Regions from separate parts of the Pseudoduganella sp. OTU4001 genome, predicted to be linked through region 1. Evidence: predicted binding sites of a transcription regulator. Region 1 holds the regulator's gene; the other holds the start of a gene.

Region 1 (7,047 bases):
CCACCCAGCGCGGCCAGCGTGATAATCAGTCGCCTTGGTAGATCGACAGGTTACCGGTGTAATTGCCAAACTTGGTATATGCACCGATCCAGGTCAGGCGCACTGCCCCGATTGGACCGTTTCGCTGCTTGCCGATAATGATCTCGGCGGTGCCTTTATCCGGCGAGTCAGGGTTATAGACTTCGTCGCGATACAGGAAAATGATCACGTCCGCATCCTGCTCGATAGCGCCGGATTCGCGCAGGTCGGACATGACGGGTCGTTTGTTGGGGCGTTGTTCCAGCGAGCGGTTCAGCTGGGACAGTGCAATGACGGGGCAATGCAGCTCTTTGGCCAGGCCCTTCAGGGAACGCGAGATCTCGGAAATCTCGGCCGAGCGGTTGTCGCCCGGCTGGCTGCCCTGCATCAGCTGCAGGTAGTCGACCACGATCAGGCCCAGCTTGCCGCACTGGCGGGCCAGGCGGCGCGCACGGGCGCGCATCTCGATCGGGTTCAGGGCCGGGGTCTCGTCGATATAGACCTGGGCTTCATTCATTTTCTGGATGGCGTGCGTCAGGCGCGGCCAATCCTCGTCGATCAGTTTGCCGGTACGCAGGCGGTGCTGGTCCAGCAGGCCGACCGAACCCAGCATACGCATGGCCAGCTGCACGCCGCCCATCTCCATCGAGAACACGGCGACCGGCAGGCCGGCTTCCACCGCCACGTTTTCGGCGATGTTCATGGAGAACGCGGTCTTGCCCATGGAAGGACGGCCGGCCACCACCACCATGTCGCCCGGCTGCAGGCCGGAAGTCATCTTGTCCAGGTCGGTCCAGCCGGTCGGCACGCCGGTGATTTCGGAGCCGGAATCGCGCGAATACAGTTCGTCGATGCGCTCCACCACCTGGGTCAGCAGCGGCTGCACCGGCAGCCAGCCGGCGGCGCCGCGCGAACCGGCTTCGGCGATGGCGAAAATCTTGGCTTCCGCCTCGTCCAGGATCTGCTTGACGTCCTTGCCTTGCGGGCTGAAGGCATTGCCAGACACTTCGTCGGCCACGGTGATCAGCTTGCGCAGCACGCCGCGGTCACGCACGATTTCCGCATAACGGCGGATATTGGCTGCCGATGGCGTGTTCTGCGCCATGGCGTTCAGGTAGGCCATGCCGCCCACCTCTTCCGCCTTGCCCAGCATGCTCAGGGCCTCGAACACGGTCACCACGTCGGCCGGCTTGCCCGAGTTGATCAGGCGCACCATCTGCTCGAAGATGATGCGGTGGTCGTAGCGGTAGAAGTCTTCCGCGTTCATGAAGTCCGCGATACGGTCCCATGCCGCGTTATCACGCAGCAAACCACCGATAACAGATTGCTCTGCCTCGATCGAGTGCGGCGGAATGCGGAGGGAATCGACTTGTGGGTCGGACTGGGGTGCGGCGTTCATGGCGCGCATTATACCTGCTTCGGCAAGCTGGGAATAAACTCTGGAAATAAAAAAAGCCGGGAGAACCCGGCTTTTTTGATGTAGATACGACGCTGTATTAAGCAGCTTCGCCAACCACGGCTACGGTCACTTCCGCCACCACGTCGGTGTGCAGGGACACGGCAACTGGGAACTCGCCGACGGTCTTCAGAGGACCGGTTGGCAGGCGCACAGCGGACTTCTCAACAGCGAAACCAGCTTTGCTCAGGGCTTCAGCGATGTCGAAGTTGGTCACGGAACCGAACAGACGGCCGTCAACGCCGGCTTTCTGGGATACGGTCACGGTCATGCCGTTCAGCTTTTCGCCTTGGGCTTGGGCAGCAGCCAGCTTGGCGGCCGCAGCTTTTTCCAGTTCGGCGCGCTTGGCTTCGAATTCAGCAACAGCAGCAGCGGTAGCGCGGCGTGCCAGTTTCTGAGGGATCAGGAAGTTACGGGCGTAGCCGTCTTTCACTTTAACCACGTCGCCCAGGTTGCCGACGTTGATAACTTTTTCCAGCAGGATGATTTGCATAGTTTTCTCCAGGTACTTAGATCTGAGCCGCTAATTAAGCGTGGTGCAGATCGGTGTATGGCAGCAGGGCCAGGTAGCGTGCGCGCTTGATCGCGGTGTCAACTTGACGCTGGTAGTGCGCCTTGGTACCGGTCAGGCGTGCTGGCATGATCTTGCCGTTTTCCTGGATGAAATCTTTCAGGGTATCTACGTCTTTGTAGTCCACTTGCTCAACGCCAGCGGCGGTGAAGCGGCAGAACTTCTTGCGCTTGAACAGAGGGTTTTGTTGCTTGCGCTTTTCTTTCAGCTTGAGCTTGTTTTTGTCGAACTTTTTACCGAATGCCATTTTTGGCTCCTGTATTTAAAAATTGCGCTGTTTAAACAGCACGAAAATCAATGATGTGAAACACCAGGGTTCTGCTATTGCGGTTCTTCTTGGCCAGGAAGCCGGTGAACTCGTACAAGCCTCCCAGGGGCGCCTGACTGAATCGTTTCGACAGCTCACCGGCGGCAACCGCGGGAACTTCAAATTCGGTCAGTCGGGCGATACCTGCCTCTGTCTGCTGCGAACTGTGCTGCAAGCTTGCATTCACAATCGGCAGGCCGGCCGGGGTGTAACGAATTTCATCCCGTTCGGCGATCAGGGCGGTAACCCGGAGCTGGTTGTACAGACCGTCTCCTGTTCAGGAATTAGGCCGCTGCAGGAGCTGCTGGAGCTTCGGCGCGATGGCTCTTGGCCGCGTCTTCACGCTGGACCGACTTCATCATCGGGGAAGGAGCGGTTTCCGCTTTCTTCATCTTGACGGTCAGGTGACGCAGCACGGCATCATTGAATTTGAATGCGGTTTCCAGCTCAACCAGGGTCTCGTTGTCGCATTCGATGTTCAGGCAGATGTAGTGTGCCTTGGCCAGTTTCTGGATCGAGTAAGCCATTTGACGGCGGCCCCAATCTTCAACACGGTGGACGTTACCGCCGCGCGAGGTCACGCTGGCTTTGTAACGTTCGATCATCGCGGGCACTTGCTCGCTTTGGTCCGGGTGGACGATAAATACGATTTCGTAGTGACGCATTAATAACTCCCTTAAGGACTGTGAAAATAGCCCACCCCGGCGTCAAGACGGGTGTGGGAAGAGGTAAGCCCGCAAATATAGCAGACTTTGGCCGCCGGCTCAAGCTTTACTGACGCCGCGCAAATCGCCCTGGCCCGGCCGCTGGCATGCTGGGCCAGGGACCGCCCCGACCTCGCCTGGAAGCTTGTCGCCAGCCGCTCCCCGGAGGCTTTTCTGCGCCTGTTCTTTCCCGATGTCGCCGAAGCCGTCGACTGGGTCCGGGGATATTGGCTTCCAGACCACGAACTAGCTCCCGACAACGTGGCAGCCCATCCACGCCACCCTGATGTGGTGATCCTGGCATTTGACAGCGCACCGGACGCATAAAGACCGAACGCAGCGGGAGCTCTCCAAGCAATGGCTATGGCATCTGATGCATAAAAAAGATGGCACCTGGACGAACTTTTTGTACTGCAGGTGGTCTTAGGTCACCGTTTCGCTTCCCTGCCTGAATCCGCACTTCACAGCCTGAACCGGGCAAGTCCTGCTCAACTGGACGCCCTCTCCCTCGCAATGCTTGATGCGCGGACTCTCGAGGAGGCGTTAGAGACAGCCGGCCTAAACGCCTGATGCCTCCCCCTGCGGCGCCATGGCGGCCTGGCGATCGCGGGCGGACTGCAAAATACCGATCAGGAATCCCAGACCGGCCGCCAGCCAGATGACGGAGGCAATGACGTCGAAAGTCCAGACGCGGTTGGGAAACTTGTACAAATACGGCAACACCAGCAAGCCGCGCAGCAGGCACACCGCGGCCACCGTGCCCTGCACCATCTGCGCAAACGGCAGCCAGCGCAGGTAGCCGGCACCTGCCAGCGCGTACATGGCGCACACCAGCATCAGCAAACCAATCACCACCGCGCCGGCCGGCGCCAGCAATCCGCCGGCCTCGGCGGAGGCCACCACCTTGGGCGGCGCCTGCAGGAAGGCATACCACTCCGACCCCAGTAAAGGCGCCGCAAAATGGATCAAAGCGCCAAACAAAGAAATCCCCGCCGCCAGCAAGAAAGCAAACCGTCCCATCCTGCCCTCCAATGGTTATCGAATCGACATTAAGCCGAATATTTTCTGTCGATGCAACAAATTTGCTTGCAATTCGTTCCACACTGTACAAAAATACAGACTGTCTATATTCACAGTTCACCATAGCGCCATGATCAAGCTCACAGCACGCCAAGAAGAGATCCTCAACCTGATCAAGGAAGCGATCGAAAACACCGGTTTTCCTCCGACCCGCGCCGAAATCGCAGCCGAGCTGGGCTTCAAATCGGCCAACGCGGCGGAAGAACACCTGAAAGCGCTGCAGCGCAAAGGCGCCATTGAAATCACTGCCGGCACCTCGCGCGGCATCCGCCTGACCGGCAACTTCGGCGGCACCGCCACCGGTACCGGCGCAGCGATCGCCAGCACCGGCGCACCGGCTGCGCGCGGGGCGGCGCGCGCCAAAGTCGAATTCGACGATATGCCAGCCGTCCCGGCCGGCATGCTGGTCTCCCTGCCCCTGATCGGCCGTGTCGCCGCCGGTTCGCCGATCCTGGCGCAGGAAAACCTGGAAACCACCTACAGCGTCGACCCCAAGCTGTTCTCCGCCAAGCCCGACTTCCTGCTGAAAGTACGCGGCGAATCGATGCGCGACATCGGCATCATGGATGGCGACCTGCTGGCCGTGAAGAAAACCGACACCGCCCGCAACGGCCAAGTGGTGGTAGCCCGCATCGGCAACGACGTCACGGTCAAGACCTACCGCAAGACCGGCAGCACCATCGAACTGCTGCCGGAGAACCCGGACTTCAAGGTCATCACCGTCACCCCGGAAGACGACTTCGCCCTGGAAGGCCTGGCCGTCGGCCTGATGCGGACCTGGCACTGATGATCAAACTGTATGGCAGCGCCGAATCCGGCCACACCTTCAAGGTGCGGCTGCTGCTGGAAGTAGCAGCGCTGCCATACGAATACGAAGAAGTCGACCTGCGCATCGACCGTGAGGCGCGCCCCGAACCTTTCCGCAGTCTCGCCAAATACGGCGAAGTCCCATTGCTGGTGCACGACGGCCAGCCCTACGTCCAATCCAACGCCATCCTGCTGCACCTGGCGCAGCACACGCAAGCCTTCGGCGGCGAAACGCCGGAGCGCCTGGCGCGCTGCCGCGAATGGCTGTTCTGGGAAGCCAACCGCATCGGCACCTGCCTGCCCCACCTGCGCTTCGGCCAGCGCTTCGACCCGCAAGGCTATCCGCCCGGCGTACTCGAATGGATGCGCACCCGCTTTGATGCCGACATCGCCCGCCTGGATGAAGAACTGTCCGACGGCCGTGCCTTCCTGCTTGGCGATTCGCCCAGCATCGCCGATTGCGCGATCTGCGGCTATATGTTCTGGCCCGAGCAGGCCGGCGTCAGCTACCCGCCGCAGGTGACGGCATGGCTGGAGCGCATCCGCGCCCTGCCCGGCTGGCGCCATCCCTACGACATGCCCGGCGTCATCCCGTTTTAAACGCCCTGCTCCCTTATTTTTGCAGCCTGTCGCAATCGCGTGCAGCGCGCGCGGCAACAACGTTACTCTTCTTGCATGACAAATAAGTAAGGAGATAGCATGTTCGTCCGCCGCATCGGTTCCATCCTCTGCACCCTCGCCTTCGCATCCTCGGCCGCCTACGCCGCCGCCCCGCAGCAGCAATTCGCCAGCATGGGCGACCTGCAGCTCGAAAACAAGACCACCATCAACGACTGCGCCATCGGCTACCGCACCATCGGCACCCTGAACGCCGACAAATCCAACGCCATCCTGTTCACCACCTGGCACACCGGCACCAGCCGCGATGCCGCCGGACTATTGGCCAGCGGCGCCCTGTTCGATCCATCGCCCTGGTACATCATTGTCGTCGACGCGCTTGGCAACGGCGTCTCCTGCTCCCCATCGAACAGCAAAACGCAACCCGGACCCGCCTTCCCGCAATTCTCGATGCGCGACATAGTCGCCAGCCAGCACAAGCTGCTGACCGAAAAACTCGGCATCCAGCATGTGCGCGCCGTCATGGGTTACTCGATGGGCGGCATGCAGGCATTCCAGTGGGCTGTCAGCTATCCCGGCTTCATGGATGTCGCCATCCCGATCGCCGGCACACCGCGCCTGACCGCTTCCGACATGCTGTTCCTGCGCATCGTTGAAAAGTCCGTGGTCGACGAACCGGCATATGCCGGCGGCCGCTACGCCAAGAATCCCGCACTGCCGATGTATAACCTGCTGTTCGCCATGAACTTCGACAGCCCCGCGCACCGTTCCGCACGCACCGCACCGAAGGATTTCGAAAAATTCTTCCGCGAGAGTGCAGCCTCCGACAATGGCGGCACCGACGCCAACAACTCCCTGTGGCAGATCCGCGCCGTGCTGGGCCACGACGTCGCGCAAGGCGGCCAACTCGAAGACGCGGCAGGCCTTGCCAGGGCGCGCATCCATGCGATCAACGCCGCCCAGGACCACGTGGTCAACCCGGCGCCGGCCCTCGCCTTCGCCAAGCAGCGCAAGGAAGACGTGACCGTGCTCGACACCGACTGCGGCCACGCCGCCCTGCGCTGCGCCATGCCCGCCATGAAAGCCGTTGTGGAAAAAGCGCTACGCTAAGCCTGCAGTCTGTTCCGCGAATCCTGCATTTCGTCGCAGCCATGTTCCCCGCATGGCTGCTTGCAACATAAAGTTACATAACACCAAAAACACCTACGGGGAGATTAGATGTTCAAGCCTTTATGCATCGCAGCCGCGATGCTGGCAGCGCAGTCTGCGTTCGCCTTCGACAACCAGACCAACCACTACCGCTTGAGCATCGACAAGGATGCCAAACGCGCCCACGTCGAAGCCGACGTCTGGGTGGAAGGCCGCGAGCTCGTGCTGTTCAACTGCATGCCGATCCCGCAGCTGAAGAACGGCCAGGCCGACCTGATCGAAAAGCTGACCGTGCGCGACATGGCCGGCAATGCCGTCCAGCTGCACGACAAGGGCG
Region 2 (7,047 bases), on a different contig from region 1:
TGCTCCGCCAGGCGTTCCACCCGCAGGTCGTTATCCAGGTTGGCCGCCATCCACGCGTGCAAGCCCGCAAAGCGGCCGTTTTCACGCGCTTGGGCGCTGAGCGGAGCGCTGAACTGCGATTGCCCGCCGGCGCGTTTCATGAACACCACCATCTGCCGTGCGGTTTCGATGGCGACGCGGTGGCCGTAATCATCCTCGATCAAGGCCAGCGCCAGGTCGATGCCCGCGCTGACACCGGCTGACGACCATAGCTGGCCGTCGCGGACGTATATCTTGTCTTCATCTACCTGCACTTGCGGGTGCAGGCGCCGCAGGCGTGCCACCCATTCCCAGTGCGTCGCCGCCCGCCGCCCGTCGAGCAGGCCGGCGGCAGCCAGCATGAAGGCGCCGGTGCAGACCGATGCCACGCGCCTTGCCATCGGCGCGCGCAGACGGATCCAGTCCACCAGCGCGGGCGGGGCGAAGTAGGTGTCGCCGGCGCAGCCGCCCGCTACCAGCAGGGTGTCGATATCGAGGCCGTCGAGCGCCGTGAGCGGCACCGTCATGACTGCCAGGCCGGCGCTGCTGGCCACCAGCCCGCCCTCGGCGGAAGCCACGATGGTTTCATACAGCGGCGACCCGTCGGCGGAATGGCGGCGGGTGGCGCTGGCGAAAGCTTGCAATGGACCGGTCAGGTCCAGCAGGTTCATGTCCTGGTAGGCGAGAAGGACGATACGGCATGGGCGGGTCGGCGGCATGCCCCCATTTTACTGCGCCGGGTAGCCCGGGTATTCGAATTCCAGTGCTATGCGGTGGGCTGTGCGTTCGCCGAATTCCGCGGCGATGCGCGCCAGTACCTGGTGCAGCGTGCTATCACCGGCTGGCAGCATGGCAGCCGGCGTTTCGCTGCCGCCGACTACGCGGTCGGGCAGCAGCTTCAGGCCGTGGCGGCTGGCCAGCGGCGCGTTGTCGGCTGCAACTGTCAGTACGCGGTTGCGATGGGTACGCGTGTAAGCGTCGCTGGTGTAGGCCAGGGCGATTTCGTCGAAGCCGGCGGAGACCGGCAAACCAACCGCTCGCGGCGAATGGAACCACTGGTCGGTGAAATGGGTCAGCCAGACGTTCAGGTTGCGGCCGAATTTCGGCGCATAGCTGCCGCTATCGTGCTTGCTGCTCCAGTCGCTGACCCCGAGGCTGGCGCCAACGGCTGCGGCTTTTGGCTGTCCGGCGATCGCTTCGACCAGGGCCAGCGAGACTGGCAAGGCCGCGCTGATGCCGGCGCTGGAGATCATCTTTCCGTCGGCTACAAAGCGCACGTTGGACAGCCATTCGGTAGCACGGTACTTCTCCACTCGGTGATCGTGGGTGGCCCAATGCGCGGTGCCGCGCCGGCCGTCCAGCAAGCCGCTGTTGGCGACCACCAGCGCGCCGTCGCAGATGCTGACCACGCTGGCGCCTTTAGCCGCCTGGGCCTTTAGCCACGCCAGCATCGGCTCGTATTGCGCACGGCGCATGGCCGGTACGATGACGTAATCGGCGCCTTCCGGATAGCGCTGGTCGAAAGCTGCCATATCCAGGTCCGGCAGCACGCGTACGCCCGTATTCATGGCAATGCTCGCACCCTCGACCGCAACAGCCAGCACCTGTGCCGCATCGGCCCGCTGCAGGACGCCGTAGGGGATCAGGAAATCGGTGATCTCGGTCGACACGCTGTCGCCGATCACGGCAATGATGGGGCGTTCGTGGCCGGGACGCGGCTGGTACGTCGGCAGTTCGCCCGCTTGGGCGCAAGAAAGGGCAAACAGCAGGAGGGCAATCAGCGTACGCATGGCAGGCAATCGGCTAGTGGATGACCAGCCGATTGTCTGTCTTACGTGGAGTTCAGTGCTGACAGAAAGCGGTCAATTTCTGCCAATTAGTAGTTGCCCTTGTCGCCGCTGTAGCTGCCGCTCGAGCCGCTTTGCATGGTGCAGGTGCCGGAGCCCATCACGCTACCGGTCGAGGTGCGCATGCCGCTCTGGGTGGTGCCGTAAAAGTTGTGGATCTCGGTGCCGAATTCCGGATCGGCCATATCGGGCCAGCGGTCCTTGTCGAAGCCTGGAGCATTCTCCAGTTTCTCCTTGCTGCAATCAAGCACGAAGCGCTTGTTGACGGTGTCGAGTTGCAATGCCTGCCATGGCACGGCAAACAGCTTGTCGCCCATGCCCAGCACGCCGCCGAACGACAGCACAGCATAGGCAATCTGGCCGGTCTGCATGTCGAGCATGATTTCCTTGATATCGCCCAGGTCTTCTTCCTGACGGTTATAGACGTCTTCGCCCATCAGGGTATCGGCGCCCATCAGGCGTGGGCCTGGTCCATCGTTATCGTCGCGGTCACGATAGATGCCAAGTGTGTCGCGGTCTAGATAGCTCATTCTGCCTCTCCTCATTGGTGTGAACGGGTGAGGCCAGAATAGCGCAAGCAGCAGCAGCGGGGCGCGCGCTACAAGAAGAACGCGAGTGCCGCAACGGCAGTCGGCGCAAGGGCTCCGGCCAGCAGGCCGAGCGCGCCGATTGATTCATCGCGGAATCCTTTGCGCAGCAAGGCAACACCGGCGGGGTTGGGCGCGTTGGCGATGACCGTCAGGCCACCGCCGGCAACGGCGCCTGCCACCAGCATGTATTGGGCTTGCGGTGTGATGCCGTCAATCAGCGAACCGAGATAGGTGAGGGCGGCGTTGTCGGTGATGGCCGTCAGGCCGAGTGCACCGAAGAAGAGAGCCAGTGGCTGCAAGCCTTCGACTATCGGTTGCAGCCACCATTGCTGCATGCTGCCCAGCACAACCAGCCCGGCCAGGAAGAAGCCGACCAGCAAGGCTTCCTTCAGGATCAGCGGCGACTGGTGCTTGGGATACGCGGTGGTGAAGCCGAGGAAGAACAGGAACAGGCCAAGGAACAAGACCGGATGATGGGCCAGCACCACCACTGCAGCGAGGAAAGCCAGGTGGATCATGCTGGTCCACAACGGCGCCGGCGCCCGTTCCGCCTGTGCCGGCGAGCCGCCGTTGCGCAATTGCCCGCGCAGCAGCCAGGTGACCGCGCTCGCGTTGACCAGTACCGCCAGCGCAGCTTTCCAACCGAAATTGGCGGCCATGAAGGCGGAGTCCCATTGCCAGGTGCCCGCCACCATCAGCACCGGCGGCGCGGCGTAGGCGGTCAGCGTGCCGCCAATCGAGACGTTGACGAACAGCACGCCCAGTGCCGCGTACTTCCGCCACTCCGGCACACCTTCGCGGAAAATTTGCGGCGCCAGCATCAGCGCCGCCAGCGTCATCGCCGCCGGCTCGGTGATCAGCGATCCGGCCAGCGGCACCAGTGCGAGTCCCAGCCACGCCTGCAGCAGCGGACGCCCGCCGGACAGCAGGTCGATCAACCGCTGCACGAAATCCAGCACCGGCCGCGAGGCTGCCACGACCATCACCACGAACACGAACAGCGGCTCAGTGTATTGCTGCGTCTCCGCATAAGCGATCGCGTTCTGCGGCCCGGCCACAAACGCCATCACCACCAGCAGCACCATCGCCCAAAACCCGAACACCACTTCCACCTCGCCCAGCAGATGCAGCAAGCCGCCATGCCGCGGAAAACGATGCGCGAGCCGTTCGAACGATTTCGCGCTGAAGGTGTGTAATAAAGCGAGGGCAAAGAGAACGGCGCCGATCTGTTGCATGGCAGGTTGGATGAAAGTTGGCAATATTGCCGATTCTATCAGGCAGCGATTATTTGCCGGTTTTTGTGGAGCGAGGCGGTGCTGGATGCGCAAACGCTGAAAGAGGTTTTCTCCCACCGTGCCTAGGATTATACTGTATGCATATACAGTATTTCTCCTATGGCGCTCCTCGACCCCCAACCCCTACATCCCGCCCTTTGGCTAGCCTCGCGCCTGACGCGTGGCACCACGCCATGCGTGGATACCGGCATCCCCGTCTTCTCCCACCAACTGCCCGGGGGCGGCTGGCCCTTGGGCGCGCTGACGGAGTTGCTACTCCAGCAACCTGGCATCGGCGAGATGCGGTTATTGCAAGCCCCGCTGGCCAGCCAGACGCTGCCTGTGGCGCTGGTGCAACCGCCCTACAACCCGCAAACCCTCGGCCTCGACTTGCCACAACAGCAACTGCTGTGGATCCGCAACACCGGCAAGGCTGGCGACAGCCTGTGGGCCGCCGAGCAAATCCTGCGTAGCGGCAGCTGCGGCGCCGTGCTGCTGTGGCAGCAGCACATCCGCACCGAAGCGCTGCGCCGCCTGCACTTGGCCGCCCAATGCGGCGAAACGCTGTTCATCCTGATGCGCCCAATCGCCGCCGCCCAGGATTCCTCCCCGGCGCCGCTGCGGCTGGCGCTGCGCCCCGCGCCGGGCGGCATCACGATCGAATTCATCAAACGCCGGGGACCGCAGCGCGACACGCCGCTGTTCCTCCCATTAACCCCAACCTTGTTGCAACGCCATGCGTCTGTGGATCGCCCTGTACCTGCCCCGCTTGCCGCTCGAAGTATTCTGTCCGAACTGGTCGGCTGACCAGTGCAGCGTCGTGATCGAGCAGGAAGGCGTGCTGGCCGTGTCGCGCCTCGCCCAGCAGATGGGCGTGCGGCCCGGCATGCGCCGTAGCGGCGCCCTGATGCTGGCGCCCGAAGCCCAGATGCACGAGCGCGCCCCGCAGCAGGAGCAGGAAGCCCTGCACGCGGTGGCCCTGGCCATGTTGCAATACACGCCGCAAGTGGCGCAAGGGGAGGGCGCCGCCCTGCTGCTGGACGTGGGCGCCAGCCTGCGCCTGTTCGGCGGCATCCGCCGCCTGTGCCGCCTGGTGCGGGACAACCTGCAAAAACTCGGTTTCACCGGCGTGCTGGGCGTGGCGCCGACCGCACGCGGCGCCTGGCTGCTGGCGCGCAATGGCGGCGGCCGCACCCTCAAGCTGGACAGCCTGCAGCGCGAGTTGCAATGCCTGCCGGTCGGCCTGCTGACGCCCCTGCAGCGCCACCAGCGCTGGCTGGACGGCATCGGTTGCCTCAGCATCGGCGACTTGCTGCGCCTGCCGCGTCCCGGCCTGCAACGCCGCTGCGGCAGTGAAGTGCTGGAAATGCTCGATGCCGCGCAGGGCCTGGTGCCTGAGCTGCACGAATGGCTGGCCGCACCGCACAGCTTCAAAGCCAAGCTGGAACTGTTCGGCCGCATCGAAAACGCTGACCTGCTATTAGCCGGCGCCATTCGCTTGCTGCAGCAGATGACCGGCTGGCTATGTGCCCACCAGTTCGCGGTAGTGCGCATCCGCCTGCTGCTCGAGCACGAACGCGGCCGCGAAGCCTGCCCACCCACGCCGGTCGAAGTGGTGCTGGCCGAAGCTACCTGGCGCGACGAGCACATCATCCGCCTGCTGAAGGAACGCCTGGGCAAGCTCGAGCTGGTCGCGCCGGTGATCGGCCTGGTGCTGGAAGCGCCTGAGGTCGAACCCATGGCCCCGCTCAGCGACTCCCTGTTCCCCGAACCGGGCGGCAGCCCGCAGGACCGCCAGCGCCTGTTCGAAGTGCTGGTGGCGCGCCTGGGCGCGGAGAATGTGCTGCAAGCCTACCCCAAGGCCGACCATCGGCCCGAAGTGGCCAACCGCTGGGTGCCGCTGCACGAGAAAGTGCGTCCGGCCGACGTGACCGCGCAACTGCCGCCACGCGCCTTGCCGCGCCCGGCATTCATGCTGCCCAAGCCGATCCAGCTGCTGATGCGCGACCACCGGCCTTTCTACGGCTCATGCCTGCGCATGGTCTCCACCGCCGAGCGTATCGAAGCCGGCTGGTGGAGCGAAACCCAGAGCCGCGACTATTTCATCGCGGAGGGCGAGGACAACGCCTACTACTGGGTCTACCGCGAGCGCACGCCCGGCACCGAGGAAACCCGCTGGTATCTGCAGGGCTTGTTTGCGTGATCGCGGGGGCTATGCCATCAGATGCCTTCTTTGGTTGGCATGATGACGATTTGCTGCATGTTCACGTGCTTAGGCATGGAGACAATGAAGCCGACGGTGGCCGCAATGTCTTCGGCTTTGAGGAAGTCAATCGACTTGGACGCATTCTCCAGCCAGTCGATTGCGCCCTGGAAGGTGAAGTGGCTTTGCAGTTCCGTCTCCGTGATACCTGGTTCGATGACCGATACGCGGATGTTTTTCGGGCCCAGTTCCACGCGCAGGTGGCGCGTTAAGTGGCTGACAAACGCCTTGGTGGCGGAATACACGGCGAAGTAGCCGAACACGTACTGGCCTGCGATGGACGAGGTGTTGATCAGGTCAACGACTTTGCCTTGCGCCGCAGCTTCTTCCATTTGCGGGATAAAGGCCTGGATCACGCGCATGGCGCCGGTAACGTTAAGGTCGATCTGCGATTCCCATTCATGTTGTGGCTGGGAGCCGATGGCGCCTGGCAGCATCAACCCGGCGTTGTTAAATACCAGGTCCGCATTGCCCAACTCCTTGCGTACGGCGGCTGCGCTTGCTTCGACGGATGCCTGGTTGGTCACGTCGGTGACCAGGGCGATTGCTTCGCCACCTTGCTGCCGGATCTCTGCAGCGAGTGCGTCCAGGGCATCCTTGCGGCGGGCGAGCAGCGCGACTTTCGCCCCACGGGACGCCAGCAGCAGGGCGGTCGCACGGCCCATTCCGCTCGATGCGCCAGTGACAACAGCTACGCGGCCAGCCAGGTCTTTATCGATGGTGTTCATGTTGAATCTCCTTCGGTGGTTGATTGGTGTGTCGGTTGACATGGACCACTTTAGGGAAAGCATGAAACACCCGGTAGTTACAGCCAGGTGACTTCACTAACAACCTGGAGTTGCTAATGCTAGACTTCGCGGTATGGACGAACTTCGCGCGATCTCAACTTTTATCCGGGCAGCTGAACTCGGCAGCTTTAACAAGGCAGCTACCGCCCAGGGCACCACGCCGCAAGCGGTCAGCAAGACCGTCCGCCAACTCGAGCACTATCTCGGCGTGCGGTTGTTCCACCGGACGACGCGGAAAAATACGCTAACCGAAGACGGGCAGTTATT

Evidence for each region. The regulator LexA, encoded in region 1, represses DNA repair genes until DNA is damaged. The targets are predictions, from matches to a motif close to ACTGTATNNNNATACAGT.
Region 2: a site for LexA is predicted at 3,823-3,840, ahead of imuA (translesion DNA synthesis-associated protein ImuA). Genes of this name have one in related genera too.

The regions. Positions count from the first base shown of each region.
Region 1 is NZ_JASATG010000036.1:46,182-53,228, reverse strand. Features, by position in the region: gene AAHE99_RS23015 (replicative DNA helicase) at 26-1,417, opposite strand; gene rplI (50S ribosomal protein L9) at 1,515-1,967, opposite strand; gene rpsR (30S ribosomal protein S18) at 2,002-2,292, opposite strand; gene priB (primosomal replication protein N) at 2,324-2,617, opposite strand; gene rpsF (30S ribosomal protein S6) at 2,637-3,017, opposite strand; gene AAHE99_RS22990 (hypothetical protein) at 3,615-4,076, opposite strand; gene lexA (transcriptional repressor LexA) at 4,207-4,923, shown strand; gene AAHE99_RS22980 (glutathione S-transferase family protein) at 4,923-5,543, shown strand; gene AAHE99_RS22975 (alpha/beta fold hydrolase) at 5,643-6,671, shown strand; gene AAHE99_RS22970 (M61 family metallopeptidase) at 6,780-7,047, shown strand, end outside.
Region 2 is NZ_JASATG010000033.1:1,097-8,143, forward strand. Features, by position in the region: gene AAHE99_RS22005 (GlxA family transcriptional regulator) at 1-737, opposite strand, end outside; gene AAHE99_RS22010 (DJ-1/PfpI family protein) at 747-1,808, opposite strand; gene AAHE99_RS22015 (PRC-barrel domain-containing protein) at 1,895-2,395, opposite strand; gene AAHE99_RS22020 (putative Na+/H+ antiporter) at 2,464-3,690, opposite strand; gene imuA (translesion DNA synthesis-associated protein ImuA) at 3,850-4,536, shown strand; gene AAHE99_RS22030 (Y-family DNA polymerase) at 4,466-5,932, shown strand; gene AAHE99_RS22035 (SDR family oxidoreductase) at 5,950-6,720, opposite strand; gene AAHE99_RS22040 (LysR family transcriptional regulator) at 6,854-7,047, shown strand, end outside.